4 regions of the Halomonas sp. IOP_14 genome follow, and region 4 is predicted to be linked to each of the others. Evidence: predicted binding sites of a transcription regulator. Region 4 holds the regulator's gene; each other region holds the start of a gene.
What was found. The regulator PhoB, encoded in region 4, activates phosphate uptake and scavenging genes when phosphate is short. The targets are predictions, from matches to a motif close to TGTCATANNNNTGTCANA.
Positions count from the first base shown of each region.

Region 1: K7H09_RS13955 (UTRA domain-containing protein) is a predicted target of PhoB. The motif match lies at 2,007-2,024, and genes of this name have one in related genera.
Region 2: K7H09_RS18770 (PstS family phosphate ABC transporter substrate-binding protein) is a predicted target of PhoB. The motif match lies at 1,679-1,696, and genes of this name have one in related genera.
Region 3: K7H09_RS13295 (CYTH domain-containing protein) is a predicted target of PhoB. The motif match lies at 1,921-1,938, and genes of this name have one in related genera.

Region 1 is NZ_JAINWD010000018.1:66,566-70,747, reverse strand. Features, by position in the region: gene K7H09_RS13965 (alkaline phosphatase family protein) at 1-696, opposite strand, end outside; gene K7H09_RS13960 (ABC transporter substrate-binding protein) at 753-1,832, opposite strand; gene K7H09_RS13955 (UTRA domain-containing protein) at 2,102-2,875, shown strand; gene K7H09_RS13950 (ABC transporter substrate-binding protein) at 3,447-4,182, opposite strand, start outside.
Region 2 is NZ_JAINWD010000035.1:7,713-11,894, reverse strand. Features, by position in the region: gene pstC (phosphate ABC transporter permease subunit PstC) at 1-509, opposite strand, end outside; gene K7H09_RS18770 (PstS family phosphate ABC transporter substrate-binding protein) at 605-1,618, opposite strand; gene K7H09_RS18765 (sulfite exporter TauE/SafE family protein) at 1,749-2,480, opposite strand; gene K7H09_RS18760 (multidrug effflux MFS transporter) at 2,540-3,727, opposite strand; gene K7H09_RS18755 (STAS domain-containing protein) at 3,868-4,182, opposite strand, start outside.
Region 3 is NZ_JAINWD010000017.1:20,272-24,453, reverse strand. Features, by position in the region: gene K7H09_RS13300 (ion transporter) at 32-949, opposite strand; gene K7H09_RS13295 (CYTH domain-containing protein) at 1,001-1,900, opposite strand; gene K7H09_RS13290 (TIGR00153 family protein) at 2,038-2,718, shown strand; gene K7H09_RS13285 (inorganic phosphate transporter) at 2,729-3,994, shown strand.
Region 4 is NZ_JAINWD010000007.1:91,012-95,193, forward strand. Features, by position in the region: gene K7H09_RS07490 (hypothetical protein) at 1-140, opposite strand, end outside; gene phoR (phosphate regulon sensor histidine kinase PhoR) at 452-1,738, opposite strand; gene phoB (phosphate regulon transcriptional regulator PhoB) at 1,741-2,430, opposite strand; gene ubiA (4-hydroxybenzoate octaprenyltransferase) at 2,556-3,446, opposite strand; gene K7H09_RS07510 (chorismate--pyruvate lyase family protein) at 3,482-4,057, opposite strand.

The sequences.
Region 1 (4,182 bases), on a different contig from region 4:
TGCCTCGCCAAATAGCCATAGTGGCACCCGGCGCTCCTCCTCCAGTAGGCCCGAGTGAGAACCGTCGGCGTTCATGCCGTGGTCGGCGGTCACCATCACCTGGTAGCCCTCAACCAGCCACTGCGGCAAATAGTCTGCCAGGGCGCTATCGGCCCGACGTGCGGCGTTGCGGTACTGGGGCGACTCGCCGCCATGGCGATGGCCGGCATCATCGACATTCATGCTGTGCACCAGCAGAAAGTCAGGGGCGTTGAGCCGGCGCAGCGCTTCGGCGTCGCTGAACAGGTGATCGTCAGGGTAGTGATCCTGCCAGTAGAAGAGGCCCACCTGGATCGCGCTCTCCGCACTCTGGTGGAAACGGTGGCGGGCAGGCACGAAGGGAGCCTCAAGATAGAGCTCGCTGACCCAGTGATAGGCCGCCGCGGCGGTACGCCGCCCTTGGCGAACCGCCAGATCGAATAGGCTGGTGCCCGTTGATCGGCGCACCACCTGGTTATGTACCACCCCAGAGTCCACAGGACGGTCGCCGGTCAGCAAACACTCATAGAGGGGGCGGGACATGGCTGGCAGCTCGCAATTAAGCGCGTGGAAGCTGCCACGGCCCGCTTCACAGAGAGCGTGTAGGTGGCCCATAGCGTGCCGCCCCACGGCATGGTTAAGGCCATCGAGCACCACGAGAATGACGCGGTGAGACATCACAGGCTCCTTGCCGCCTCCTGGGGAGGCGGCCGTCAGTCGGGAAGAGGAGGTGGTTACTGTTGATGGATCAGCACCTGGGACTGCCACTGGCTCGGCAGCTGCCGAGCGCTCATTTCCCAGGCGTCGAAATCCTCTACCGCGCGGGCATTGGCGTACTGCTCATTGGGCAGCAGTTTGGCGGCGATCTCGTCGGGGAGGGTCAGGTGCTCGGCGCGAATCGGGCGGGCATACCCCTCCGCCAAGTTGAACTGCCCCTCGTCAGAGAGGATGAACTCGCGAGCCAGCTTGGCCGCGTTTGGATGCGGAGCGTGCTTGTTGATGATGGTGGCGTAGCCAGAAGTCACCGAGGCATCGCCAGGAATGACCACATCGAAGGCATCACGGTTGATCTGATCACGGTAGTTCAGAGCGTTGAAGTCCCACATCAGCGCAACCTCGACTTCCCCTTTCTCGAGGTTGGCGATGCTGGGATCCGCCAGTGACAACCGCCCCTGGCGGGCCAGTTCGGCAAACAGCTCCAGCCCTGGCAGCAGGTTATTTTCATCACCTCCGTTGGCATAGGCGGCGGCGAGCACCGAGCTGTTAGCCTGCGCCGCTTGCCCTACGGCGCCCAGCGCTACGCTGTAGTCGCCCTCGACCAAGTCAGCAAAGGTGCGCGGCCGCTCCTCCTCCGGCACTAGCTGCTTGTTGATCATAAAGGCAATAGTGCCGGTATAGCCCAATACCCAGTGGCCGTCCTCATCCTTGGCCCAATCGGGAATCTCTTCCCAGGTCGTCGGCTTGTAGGGCTGAGTCACGCCTTCTGACACGGCGATGGGGCCAAAGCTGATGCCCACGTCACCGATATCAACGGTGGCATTTTCACCCTCGGCCTTGAACTTGGCAATTTCCTCGGCGGAGCTCATGTCGGTATCCATGTGCTCCAAACCATACTGTTCGTGCAAATCGGCCCAGGTGTCTTTCCAGTTGGCCCAGGAGTCCGGCATGCCGACGCTGTCGACGCGCCCCTCCTCCTGGGCAGCGGCGATCAGTTCGGACAGGTCGGTATCCGCTTGGGCTTGGCTGGCGAGAAGCGCCGTTCCGAGCGCAGCGGTTAGCGTCAGTTGCAGCAGCGACGAGCGTGTCGGATTCACAGTATGGCCTCATTCGGTTAGTCAGGGTAATGCCGCCATCTGGTCTAGTTCAGTAACGGCTGACAAAAGGCATACTAGGAGGTGGAAATGACAAAGGCATGTCGCTTGAATGACATTCACATGTCCTTACAATAGCGGAAATTGCTGCTGAAATTGGCGGTTATAGATCAGACATGTCATCGCCCTGACATGATACCTTCGCTAAAATAACCTGCAGACGACTGCGTGTGAGCTTAAGCAGTCTGAACTAGACCAGAAGCGAGCTTCCTTTGACCACTACGCTGCCACACGCCACGCCATTTAGCGCGGATAACGCCTTACCCCGCCTGACGCCACCGACCAGCCGCCTTCAGCAGGCGCTACTGGGCATGCTGGCAGAGGAGACCCCCTCTGCCACTGGGCGCCTACCCTCCGAACGACAGATGATGGAGCGCTTCTCAACCACACGCATCACACTGCGTGAGGCGTTGATGCAACTGGAGGCCGAAGGTCGCATCTATCGGGAGAGCCGCCGCGGCTGGTTCGTCTCTCCTCCTCGTCTTCGCTACGACTTACTCGCCTCTCTGCCGTTCAAGGAAATGGTAGCGTCCCAGCAGCGCTGCCCGGAAACCGAGGTACTCAAAGCCACCCAGTGCCCTGCCCAACCCAAGGTCGCGGCCCGCCTGGGCATCCTGGAAGGAGCACCGGTTTTCCACATCATCCGGGCACGCCGTATCGATGGGCGCCCCGTGCTATACGTCGAACACTACCTGCGCGCGGACTGCTTCCCCGGGATTCTCGAGCACGACCTCGTGACCTGCTCACTCACCGAACTCTATCGCAGCCACTACGGCGTACGCATCAGCCGTGTCAGCTTCGAGCTCTGCTCCACGGTGCTGCATAGTCGTGCGGCTGAGGCACTGCGCGCGGCCTCAGGAGGGCCTGCTCAGCGCGTCACTCGTATCAACTACGACCAGAATGGCCGAGCCATCGATTATGACGATGAGCTTTGGCGACATGATGCGATTGAACTCACTGTGTCGGCGGCGCCGCAGGGCACGTAACAACTGCCCATCGGTGAGCTCGCCCGCATAAAAGCGTTTCAACAGCGTCACCAACGCCGCTTCACGATCATCAGCAGCGTGTTTTTTCATAACAGCCCCAGCGCTTGAGCCGAGTATCAAGAGTGCGCAAGCCAACGAACCTCGCGTCCAATATTCGTGGGCAGGTAACGACAATTAACCCGCATCGTGCCAAGCCTTATCAAAATGAATCTGTACTGTCAGTTTCAAGCACCACCTGTGCGCAGAATAGTGCTCAAGATATCCAATATGAGCAGTTTAGTGCGCAAAATAAGCTTCAGGAAAAATTAATGAGCAGTATTCTGCACAATAAAAGCAGCAGAACGTTTTAAGGTGCCAACGAAATCCAGAGCGATTTGGTCACGGTTCTCGCCCCAGTGGGCATATCACCATGTTCCCCAAGAGGCTGGATATCCACCAAGAGAGCTGGAGTTGGTTGTTGGAAAAGCGCTGGAAAGGCATGGTCAGCCTGCAAAATGACAGCGCCACCGGCGCCATTGACGCATGAAATAGCACCTAGCCTGATCGGAAATAGGGTTAAGCGCTCAAACGCTTACTCAAGGTGGGTGCGCGACGTCAGGGCAGAAACCAGCTCCCGAGCAAAGCGTTGAGCGGAAGGCAGCGCGCCAAAACTCCATACCGGCGGTAAGCGCAATAGAGTGGCGTTTTTAACGCTGGGTAAGTGTTGCCATAAACCACTTTTCGCCAGTGCGTCTTCGACCCCAGCGGGCACCGGCTCGACAACGACCAGCGTGGCCTCAGGATAGTCGTAGAGCGCTTCGATACCCACGAGTGAAAATCCCCAGGCGTTGGTAGGCCGATCCCAGGCATTGGTCAAATTGATTCGTTCAAGCACGGCATTATAGAGACTGTTGTCACCAAAAACCCTGACATGGCGGGCATCCATGAATTGCACCATCAGCAGCGGCGGTGCATCGGGACGCTGTTGGCTAAGCGTGTCCATCAACGCATGCGTTTCGTTGATTAGCTGCGCTGCCTGTAGCCGGTGGCCGGTCAACTCACCTAGCTGCCGGGTGAGTGTTTGTATCTCTTGCCAGGTATGAGTGCCGGGAGAATAGGGGGAGAACGACGTGACGGGGGCAATTCTCTCCAGACGCTCTGTCAAACTGGCGAACATCGGCGAAATGAACGTTTGCGTCGGTGGCGATTGCGCCATGAGTTCGAGGTTGGGCTGTGATCGCAGGCCAATATCTGCAACGCCGTCGGGGATTCTTGGCTCCCCTACCCACTCATGGTAGCCATTTTGTTGAGCGGTACCACTCAGCGGC
Region 2 (4,182 bases), on a different contig from region 4:
CGACCCGCGGATGCTAAAAAGCTCGCGCCTGGATTCCAAGTGGTGCCGGTAATGAACTCCCAGAAGCTGTGCATTTGGAAAAAGCGCAGCGCCTCGGAAATAATCGAAATTAAAATACCAAAGGTCGTCAAAATGGAGATTAACGCTGCCCCAGCCAGGGTCATGCGAATGACCCGCTCAATGGCTTGACGGGCATGAAAATCGGGTTTTACTTGATTAAGACTCACCAGTAGCCCGATGGCTGCTATCACTAAGCTCGCCGCCAGCAGATAAAGCGTAGGAATGTCGGCGCCCATTAGAAGCAAAACGAAAGCGCCCAAGGCACTCACTACCACGGCTGGCCCGGCGGTGGAGAGTACTGTAAACCAAGCGTATTGGTCAGGCTGGGCGAACATCGCCGTACCCGCGCTACGTAACCGAGTGGCTTTTGAACGGCCAGCAAAAAAAGCCAGCAGCCCCAGCAGCAATAATGCACTGCAAAAAATCAGAAGAAGCTGGTTGGTCTGCATCGCATCTCTCTCACGTGGTCACCGGTTAAGAAACCTATCAACAATAACGGGTCGGCAGCTTGCGCTGCCGACCACTTTTAATCTGACCTACCAACTTACTTAAGAACGTCTGCTGTCATTGAAGTGCGATCTGCAACAGCCTGGCGCCACTCTTCGCGCTCTTCTTCTGGCAGAACGATCAAGCCGATATCACGCAAGTAGCCATCATCGCCAATCATCATTTCGCTCATAAACATATCGACGTAATCGTACATCGGCGGGACGTCTTCAGCGTGCTGGTTCTTCACGTAGAACCACAGTGAACGCGCGATAGGATAGTCACCGGAGCTGATCGCCTCAGCCTCAGGATCGACGCCATCAATACTGGCAGCGCTGATCGTGTCAGTATTCTCTTCAAGGAAAGAGTAGCCGAAGATACCAAAGGCACCGGTGTCTTCTGAAAGGCGCTGAACGATCAGGTTGTCGTTTTCACCGGCATCGATGTAAACACCGTCAGAACGAATATCGGTGTAGCCTTCATCGCCGTAAACATCCATACCCTCAGACGCAGATTCCATTACCAGCTCTTCAAAAGCATCGCGGGTACCCGAAGTTGTCGGCGGCCCATAAATGGAGATTTCACGGTCTGGCAGCGAAGAATCGATCTCGCTCCAGTTGGTGTAGGGGTTTTCAACTAACTCGCCATCAACCGGCACCATGGCAGCTACCGCCATGAAGATCTGTTCGCGGGTTAAAGCAATGTCATCGTTTTCGCTTGATTGACCCAATACGATGCCGTCAGAACCGATTTTAGCCTCGGTGATATCGGTAACGCCGTTCTCTTCACAACGCTCAAACTCAGACACTTTCATGCGACGAGAAGCGTTAGTAATGTCGGGTGTGCCTTCACCAACACCATTACAGAACAGACGCAAACCGCCGCCCGAACCAGTCGATTCAATAACAGGCGTCGGGTTACCAGTAGTCGCACCGAACTCTTCCGTTACGTAGCTGGCAAACGGGTAAACGGTACTGGAACCAACGATTCGGATTTGATCACGGGCTTGAGCAACACCGGCAACGCTCATTACAGCAGCCGCGATAACGGTGGTTTTTAGAATACGGTTCATGCGAAATACTCCTGTTCATGTAGGGATCTGGCCTTCGCAAGGCATACCTTGCACTGGTTCCATGACAACTTCATGACAGCGAGCAAAACGTAGAAAATTTTTCGTTACATAGAGGCAACCCGACCTTACATCACCACAAAAGTCCTAGCGCCGCGAGGGTGCATAACGCCAGCGAGGCACCTTGCAGCATGCGTCGGTCTAAACGGTGGGCTACGGTATCTGCCAAGGCGTTACCTATTAATACTGCAGGTAGGAAGGTAAGCGCGACCTGGAAATGCCAAAGCTGAATCTGGTCAGCCAAGGCAAGGGTGATTAAGGTCAATAGAGAGGTCAAAATGAAAAAGGCGGCTAGATTGCCGCGCACACGATCAGTGGGTAAGCCGTGCATCAGCAGCACGATGGGTGGGCCACCAATAGCCGCAACGGTGCCAAAAATGCCAGAGAGCACCCCAGCGCCAAACAGCGTTATTCGGTTTACCGGCAACTGAAAGCGGCACAAGGTGACGAGTACCGCAAACAGGACGATGACCGCAATCAGCTTTTCTAACACAGACATGGGGGCGGCGAGTAGCAGCCAAATACCCAGCGCATTGCCGGGAAGGCGCCCCACTAGCGCCATGCCAATGGAATCCAGGCGCACCTCGTGCCAGTAATGACGCACCATCATCAGGGAGACGGTAAATCCGAACAGTACCAGAGTGACCGGCACCAGACGAGGCTCTAGCATCAACAGTAGCGGTGCGCCAATAATGGCCAAACCAAAGCCGGTAGCGCGCTGCACAAAAGCACCCATTAACAGTACGGCGGAGCAAGCTAACCAAGTGCTCATCGGCATATTGACCCAAGCCAGCATGCTATCCATTCAACTTACCCATTCAAACTATCCATATGCTCTATCCATACGCCCTATCCATTTGAAAACTATTCATCCGCAGCAGGTGCTTTAGTCAGTTTGCGCACACCGATATTGCCTAGCAACGCAGCGCCCAGCATGGTGAGTACCATGGGCCAAAGATGCTCTACCTCGAACAGCCCTACCATCACTCCCGCGAGGGCGCCGCAGGTAAACTGGATCCCGCCCAGTAGCGCCGTTGCCGTGGCGCTGATATGGCCAAAATGATCCAGTAACGACGAGATCGCGTTGGGTGTAATCAGCCCGATCATACCGGTAAACAGCATAATCAACGGCACCACGATCACTAGCGACGCGATGTCCAGGGCGGTCACCGCTACCAACCCAAGCGCGGCCACCAGTTGTATAAGCAACCCTAAACGCAAATTCTGCTGAGGAGTGCGCTTGCGGAGCAGATGAATATTGACCCGATTAGAGAGCGCAATAACGACCACGTTGACCCCAAACACTAGCGGATAAGTGCCGGGCGAGAGGCCAAAATAGTCGAGATAAAGAAACGGCGAAGCGGTCACAAAGGCAAACAGGCCCGCAAAGGAAGCCGCTACCGCACAGATATAGCCCATGCCTTCACGATGCTTAAGCACGCTGGCGTAGTTGCGTATTACCTGCCGTGGTGAAGCTGCCGGCAGCGACATATCGCGGGTTTCAGGTAACCGCGTTCCTAGCAGCCAGAGCAAAAAGCCTGCGTAAACGGCTAAGAACACAAAAATCAGCCACCAGCCGGCCACGTGCAGTAGCAAACTGCCCACTGCAGGCGCCACCAGCGGCGCCAGCATCATAATCATTGCCATGGTGGACATCACTTTGGCGGCCTCACGCCCGCTAAAGCAGTCGCGCACAATCGCCGCCGAGTTGACCACGCAGGCCCCGCCTCCCAGCGCTTGAATAAACCGCCAAGCCAGCAGCGTGGGCAAACTGTTCGCCATCGTAATAGCAAGACTTGCCAGCATAAACACCACCAATCCGCCCAACAGCACAGGCTTTCTACCCATCCGATCCGAAAGCGGCCCAAAGCATAGCTGGCCCAATGCAAAGCCGAACAAGAATACGCTGATGGAGAGTTCAGTACGGTGAATACTGGCGCCAATGCTTTCAGCAATGATACCCATGGCAGGCAAATAAGCGTCGATAGCAAAGGGTGCCAGCGCCGTATTGGCGGCAACCAACAGTGCTACCCGGCGAGGATTAAGATCCATGGGTCTCCTTAAGGCGATAATGTACGCACTGGAATAGATAGGCCGCTAATCATAGCTGATTTTAAGGCCTTTGTCGGGATTGGAGACTATCGGTAGATAGCCCTTGGGAGAGGCCAGGGGCTTATCAAGGAGAGGGGAGCTTAGTGATGCGTAGTGGCGTCTTGCGACTCAAGCATGTCAACCAGTGGCTGAAACTGCTCACGGTTATGCTCGTTCATATGCATTAAAATACGGTGGGCTTCCAGGATACGATCGCGCAGTCCCTCTTCGTCTGCCGGCTCTTGGGGCAGCTCTTCAAGCTCATTGTTGAGCGTACTCGTCTGTTGTAGCGGCGCTTCCATCAGCGTGAAGAAACGCGCAAAGCCCATCACGTCCAACATCTGCCGTACATCAGGATTATCGACAATAATCGTCGGCGGCTGCTCCAGGCGCCCTTTCACCGCCATCGCGACCTT
Region 3 (4,182 bases), on a different contig from region 4:
TAGCTTAGCTGTCTTGGGGCGCGTTTTTGTCTTAGTTCTTGTCTTCGTCACTCTCGTGGCGATTTTCTTGAGCGTCATCTGTTTTGTCGTCATCCTTCTTGCGCGGGTCTTCGCTGTCTTCATCCAGCCAGGTGCCGCAGCGTAGGCAGTAGCGGGCGCGTTTTTCATGGCGTTCGTGACCGCAGCCGGGGCAGGCTTCTTCGGAGTAACGCTCTTCACGGATCGAGCGAATCACCTGAGCGGAAAACACCCCGGTGGGCACGGCAATGATCGAGTAGCCGAGCAGCATGAGTACCACCGTAATCGATTTACCCAGCGCAGTAGCGGGGACGATGTCGCCATAGCCGACGGTGGTCATGCTGACAATGGCCCAGTACATCGACATCGGAATACTGGTGAAGCCCGCCTCAGAGGATTCGATGGTGTACATCAGCGCCGCGAACAGGGTAATCACCATTAATATGGCGCTAAAAAACAGCAATATCTGGCGCATGCTGCGTTTAAGGGCATCCATTAAAAGACGCGCCTCGCCGACAAACTCCATCAGGCGCAGAATACGAAAAATGCGCAGTACTCGCAGCAGACGAACGATCACCAATCCATGGGCGCCTGGTACCAAAAGCACTAGCCATGGGGGCAACACGGCAATCAAGTCGACGATCCCGTAAAAGCTTCTTAAATAGAGCGTCGGCTTTTCCAGGCAGTAAATGCGCAAGATCAGCTCAATGCTGAACAATAGCGTGAAGACCCACTCAAGATAGAAGAATAGCTCACCGTACCGCTCGGCATAAGTCTCGATACTGCCCAGCATAATGACCGCAACGCTGAGTAGAATCGCCACAATCAAGGCGATATCAAACGCTTTGGCTCCCGGCGTGTCAGACTCAAATATGATATGAAACAGGCGGGTGCGTAGGCCTTCCGCGCCGGGGGTTAAGTTTAAATTCATTGCATCATCCTGAAGTGGACCTCAATGCCGTCCTGAAAAGTGCGCTAGGACCTAGCGTAGCGCGGTTTGGTACGCCAAGCGATGGGCGAGCGCTAACGCCGCTTTACCGTAGGCTGCATTGGGCTGGCCGTCCGCATCGAGCGCGCCAGGCAGCGCCTGGGCATAAGCGCGTGCGGTGGCATCCAGTTCGGGATGTTCGGCGAGAGTGGCCAGCGCCTGCTGGGCATCGTTTAAAAAGCTGGCTTGTTGGCTGTCGTGGTAGGCGTCCAGCGCCAGCGTGGCACGGTGCAGCCACTCTGCCGGGGAGTGCGCTTCGGGGAGCGGCCAGTGTTGGCTACTAAGCGCATTGCCACGGGCCGCCTTGCTACTGTCCGAGGGTCGCAGGGGTACCTGTTCAGCAAGGGTCAATGCCAGCGCCCACAGAGCTTCAGGCTCGCCGCCTTTTAATTCGAGCTCTGCTTCGCGAATCGGCGTGCGGTAGTCACCGCTAATAATTTCGCCTTCATCCAATACCAGCTCGACATGACTCTCCTGACCTTGTCCGCCCTCTTTTAGCTGCCAGCTACGCCGTGTGAAATCGGTGCTGAGTTGGGGAGCGAGGGCATCTAGCACACCGCTAAGTTCGCCTTGAAAAGGGGGGAGTTTGGCAATTGAAGCGAGATCCAACTGCGGACCAGCCACTTGCCACTCCCACTCTTCGCGCTGGGAAAGCCCGCCACCACCTTGGCCAGCGGTTTTCACCGTTTGCAGCACCTGGCCGTCTACCTGGCGAAGTCGCAGCGCAATATGTGCTTTCGCCAGATCACCCTGAGGGGTATCAAAGTAGGTATTGGTCAACGTTTGTTTACGCACGGCGTGTGAAGCGAGATACGGGTGTTGAGTCAGCGCCGCAGGCCCTGTCGGGGCAAGGGCCAGTTTAAGTTCCACTTCCATGGGGTTTGGGCTTTTCATGACGCTAGCCACCTCGTTATCGTGACATTTAAATGAATATTTGATTACATTTGTGAACTTTTCATGACGGCGGCAGGCGCACTCTTTATACTGGCGCCGCCATTTCCAGGCTCCCCGAAAACAGGCTAAAAGGCATTATGGTTACCTCCAATCCTTTTTCTTCGATGTTTGGCCGCTCGCCATTCCAGCCGTTATTGGCCCATATCGTCAAGACGAATGAGTGTGCCGATCAGCTGTTGCCGTTTTTTGAAGCAACCCTGGTTGATGACTGGGACAAAGCGGCTGAGCTGCGCGAAAACGTCACCCGCCTAGAGCATGACGCCGATACGCTGAAAACAGAACTACGGTTGAACCTGCCCAACACCATGTTTCTTCCGGTGTCGCGCTCCGATCTGCTTGATCTGATCAGCGTGCAGGACAAGATCGCCAACAAGGTGCGTGACATTACCGGCATTATGCTGGGGCGTAAAATGCGCGTGCCGGATGAGCTGGCCGCGCCGATGCGCGACTACATTCGAACCAGCGTTGCCTGCGTGGCGCAAGCGCGTCAAGCGCTAGAAGAGCTCAAGGATCTGCTCGAGTCCGGCTTTGGCAAAAATGTCTCGGATGTGATGCAGAAGATGATCCGTGAGCTGCACACTCTCGAACACCAAGCCGACGACCAACAGATCACCATTCGCCGCCAGCTGTTCAAGCTTGAGAGCCAGCTACCACCAGTGGACGTGATCTTTCTCTACAAGATCATTGAATGGGTTGGCGAACTATCCGACCGCGCCGAGCGCGTGGGTAGCCGTCTGCAGATCCTGACTGCCCGCTAAGGGGACTTTCATGCTGATTATTGCCCAGCACGGTGAAATCTTTATCATCCTGGCCTGTTTGTTTGGCTTTTTCATGGCCTGGGGCGTTGGCGCCAACGACGTGGCCAATGCCATGGGAACCTCGGTGGGGTCGAAAGCGATCACCATCAAACAGGCTATCCTGATTGCGGTCATTTTTGAATTCCTGGGTGCCTGGCTAGCCGGTGGCGAAGTTACCAATACGATCCGTAAAGGTATTATCGACCCCGAACTGCTACAGGACGACCCACAATTGCTGGTCTACGGCATGCTGGCAGCCCTGCTGGCGGCGGGGACATGGCTGCTGGTGGCCTCCATGAAAGGCTGGCCGGTTTCCACGACGCACTCGATTGTCGGCGCGATCGTAGGCTTTGCGGTTGCAGGGCTAGGCCCTGCCACGGTGGACTGGGGTGCGGTAGGCAAGATTGCCGCCAGTTGGGTGGTCTCCCCCTTGTTGGCAGGTACCATCGGTTTCGTGCTGTTTAAATCGGTACACCACCTGATTTTCGAGGACGCCAACCCGTTCACGGCCGCCAAACGCTACGTACCCGGTTATGTGTTTCTGGTGGGCTTCATCGTTTCGATGGTCACGCTGACCAAAGGGTTATCTCATGTGGGGTTGGATCTAACCTTCAATCAGAGCCTGTTGTTGTCGATCCTGCTGGGCCTGGTGATCATGGGTATTGGCCTGATCATGCAGCGGCGTATCAAGTTCGAGCACAATACCAACGACCACTTCGGCTATGCCAATGTTGAGCGTGTGTTCGGCGTGCTGATGATCTTCACCGCCTGCGCCATGGCCTTTGCCCACGGCTCCAACGATGTGGCGAATGCGGTTGGCCCACTGGCGGCAGTCATCAGCGTGGTGCAAACCGGCGGTGAAATTGGTGGTTCCGCACTGGTGCCCTGGTGGGTACTCGTATTGGGTGGAGCTGGTATCGTAGTGGGCTTGGTCACCTACGGCCATAAGGTCATCGCTACCGTGGGTACCGGGATTACGGAACTGACCCCCAGCCGTGGCTTTGCCGCTACCCTGGCGGCAGCCACGACGGTGGTGCTGGCCTCGGGCACTGGCCTGCCGATTTCCACCACCCACACCCTGGTCGGCGCGATTCTTGGGGTGGGGCTGGCACGCGGCATGGCGGCATTGAACCTGCGGGTCATCGGCACGATTGCCATGTCATGGCTGATCACGCTACCAGCAGGCGCTGGCCTGGCGATTCTGTTCTTCTTTATGTTCAAGGGTATGTTCGGCTAACGAATAATAAACAGCACTTGTAAACGTAGTACGCCAAGGCTCGAAAGGCTTTAGAAGCATCTGAGCGATAAGATCACAGCGGCATCTTCATGTTTATCTGCATTAGATCGAGCAGATTTGCATTTGAAGGTGCCGCTGTTTTTCGTGCTCTGGTAAAGTAACTGGAGATTGTTTTTGAAATTGTTTTT
Region 4 (4,182 bases):
GGTTGCTCGTCAGCGGTAATACCTTGGTTTTCGTCAATCGCCGAATTTTCATCGGTTTGTGCAAAAGCTAATGGGCTTGCCATCAGACCAAAAGATACACCTAAAATGCCAGCTTTCTTGAGAAAATCCTTGGACGTCATATCCTACCTCCGATCGCTGTTTAGTACCGCTTAATGAAGAAAGAAAGGCTTACTGAGAAGCCAGCAATTCCTGCGGTCATCTTCCTTCAATCTGTACTCTGCAGAAGGCATGCCAAAAAACTTAAGCATATAAATAAAAACAACAAAATCAGTCTCTTAATTAAAAATAAGTTATGCCAAAAAGGCATCGACTGAGTCACGACACAACGCTTTAAGCTGTGTAAAAATGGCACATGGGTAAAGCTTTACCAACCTTGCATGCCAATATTGCACATTGCTACAAATATTATGCGATGGGATGACTTGCTAAATTAAACAAGACGCGAGGGGGGGAAGGCGCAGCGAAACAACGCACCCTTGCCGGGAAGGGACTCAATTTGTAGTTGCGCATCGTGGCGCAACAGCACGTGCTTAACGATCGCCAAGCCTAAACCTGTGCCGCCAGTCGCAGTGCTGCGCCCCTTATCAACACGGTAAAAGCGTTCTGTTAGTCGGGGAATATGAACGGGATCAATCCCTTCACCGTTATCTTCCACATCGATATAGCCGCCACCAGTAGCACTAGCTTTCCAGCGCAGGGTGATTTGGCTGCCAGCAGGCGTGTAGCGAACCGCATTAAAGGCAAGGTTAGAGACGGCGCTGCGAATCTCCTGTTCACTGCCTAACAGTCGGGCATCGCTCTCAAGGGCGACGGTGATGGTATGACGTTGATGCGATAGGGCCAGCGCATCATCACAAACGCTTTGCAGTAAAGGCTCGAGTGACAGTGGATGATGATCTTGGCCGCCCTGGTCAATTTCCAAACGCGAGAGCAGCAATAAATCGTTGACCAGATTCTGCATCCGCTGGGTCTGTTCCTGCATTTGCTGAATACTACGTCCCAAGCGCGGCGGAAGCTGGTCGGAGATATCACTGTAGGTTTCCAAATAGCCGGAGAGAACGGTCAGCGGCGTACGTAACTCATGGGAAACGTTGGCGACAAAGTCGCGCCGCATCTGCTCAAGACGATGCAAGCGGGTGATATCGCGAGCCATCACTAAGCGTTCGTCGTCACCGTAGAGGGTAATTTGATACTGCAGGATTCGCCGTTCATCAATCGGTGAGGTGAGCGTTAACGGCTCACTGTAGTTACGCGAATTAAAATAGCTGATAAAGCCCGGGTCGCGCAGCAGGTTGGTAATGTGTTGACCACGATCATGGGCGGTTTGTAGCCCCAGCATGGCGGTGGCGGCGCTGTTCCACCACTCCAAATCACCGTGGCGATCAAGCATGACCACGCTATCACGCATTGCTTCAGACGACTCTTGAATACGTGCCAAAGTAGCCCGCAGACGGCTTTGGGTGATGCGCTGACTTTTTTGATAGCGGTATAAACGATCGAATAGCTCGCCCCACATCCCGCGAGCGGCAGGCGGTTCATCGTTAGGGTGGAGGGTGAGCCACAAATAGAGTTCGCGTAACTGTCGTAAGTGGTAAAACAAGCATCCCGCAAGCCCTGCTGCAAGCCCCAGCCCAGCCGAGCCCAACAGCCAGCCCAAGCAAGTGCCCAGCGTGGCCAGCCACGCTATTCGCCACAGCTCACGACTCCATAAACGCACATTTACACCCGTGCAGAGAAACGGTAACCGGTACCCCGAACCGTTTGGATCAGGTTTTGATGCACGTCGCCCAGCGCTTTACGCAAGCGGCGGATATGCACATCGACCGTGCGCTCTTCAACGTAAACATTGCCGCCCCACACTTGGTCAAGCAGCTGGCTACGTGTGTAAGCGCGCTCTTGGTGAGTCATAAAAAACTGCAGCAAACGGTACTCGGTGGGGCCCATTTCCAGCGCTTTGCCGTGGGCACTTACCCGGTGGCTCACCGGATCAAGCAGCAGGCCGTTAATCTCAATCGGGTCTTCAACGCCACGTGGCGTCGCACGGCGCAGCACCGCTTTTAGCCGTGCCACCAATTCCCGGGGTGAAAAAGGCTTGGTGATATAGTCATCGGCACCGGCTTCAAGCCCTTGAATTTTATTATCCTCTTCGCCTTTCGCGGTGAGCATAATAATCGGGATTTCAGCGGTGGTTTCTTCACGCTTTAGGCGTCTCGCCAGCTCAATACCGCTAGTGCCGGGCATCATCCAGTCCAGCAGCAGTAAATCGGGTTGGTGGTCGACCACCATGGCATGGGCATCCTGGGCGTTATCCGCTTCGAGCACGCGATAGTCAGCCATTTCCAGCGCTACCGCGATCATCTCGCGAATCGACGCCTCATCATCGACAATCAGAACGGTCTTGGCGGTCATACCAGAGCCTCACGGTGTTCAAAGAAACTAGTTCAAAGAAAAACAGTTCAAAGATAAACAGATCAATGACATGTCAGTGACGATAACACCATGACTTGATGACAATTACATGACAATCGCCTCGATCAGCCAGCCGCAGGCCACCAACTTAGCGCGATACCGGCAAAAATCAGCAGTCCCGACCAGTGATTATTGAGAAACGCCTGGAAGCAGGCATCCCGCTCCTGGTCGCGAATTAAGCGCTGCTGATGCAGAAAAGTCGCTGCCATTGCCGCTAGCCCTAACCAGAAGAAACCACCTAAACCAACCCACCAGCCTACCCAAGCCAGCAACCCCAGGGTGGCTAGCTGGAGTAAGCCGATAATCAAACGATCCGCATTTCCAAACAGCACGGCCGTCGATTTAATGCCAATTTTTAAATCGTCGTCGCGATCGACCATGGCGTACTGGGTATCGTAGGCCACTGTCCAGCACACATTAGCGCAGAATAGCAGCCATGCTTCCAGCGGCACGTGGCCGAGCACGGCGCCAAAAGCCATCGGAATTGCCCAGGAAAAAGCCGCGCCCAGCACCACCTGAGGAAAGTGGGTATAGCGCTTCATAAACGGATAAATAATCGCCAGCAGCACCCCGCCCAGCGAGAGCAGCACCGTAAACCAGTTGGTCAGTAATACCAGAATAAACGCAGCGGCCACCAGGGCGATAAACAGCAGTTGAGCTTCGGTTTCGCTGATACGGCCCGTCGCTAGCGGACGTTGTTTTGTGCGTTTCACATGCCCATCGAAGTGGCGATCCGCATAGTCATTGACCACGCAGCCCGCAGCGCGCATCACATAAACGCCGGCCACAAAAATCAGCAGCACATTTCGCCCTGGTACACCTTCCGCAGCCACCCATAATGCCCACAGCGTCGGCCACATCAAAAGCCATGTGCCTATCGGCCGATTCAAGCGCATCAGCTGTAAAAAATCTGCCACGCGAGCCCATCCCTTCGGCCGCAACAGTGAACGATCCATGCTTACCTCACGAAGAATAAGATGCAGGCGCTAGCCTAGCGCGAAGGCAGGCCAAGATCATCCGCCATCGCCGTCAAAAAATACTCTTGCACTAATAACGACAGACTGCCGTGCTTACAGCCGTGATAAAAAACAGAGCGCCTTCCCCAGGCACAGCCTTCCTGTATGCCGTTGACGCTAGCAAACTGGGGGGAATGCGTCGTTACTTCCAATGGCCCACGCACTAAACCCGGCTGGCGAAATAGCCAACTACCTAGCGAGCGCTCGCCCAGGCACTCTAGCCGTTGGCCCTTTACCTGTGAGAGCGGGGCGACCGAGCGCGCCACCACCCATGGCGTTCCATCTAAGCACAGCGCCACTTCCCGCAGCCAGGCGTAACGCTTGGCACCAATGCCCAGCGCCTGAGCCTCATCCTGGCGCGGCCAACCAACCCCCTGGCGCAACAGTCGTACTCGAAACGGCTTCTCGCCACCTGCGACCATTAAGTGGGCGGTTAACGAGTCGGTGGAGGCAACCCACTGCCACCAGGAAGCACTCATCGCCGGGCGCGCCGCATCAATCGGGCGCCAGCGGGAAAATAGAGGAGTTTGCCGAAAAGCAGCAGCCGTCACCGAGTTCTCCAGGGCAATTAACGGGTTGGCTAGTGTAACATGAGCACTGAAAGGCTTTTGTTTCAGCGACTTTTTTAACGACTCGGTTTAGCGCTTCTTTTTTCGCAACCTTATTTAGCAACTTT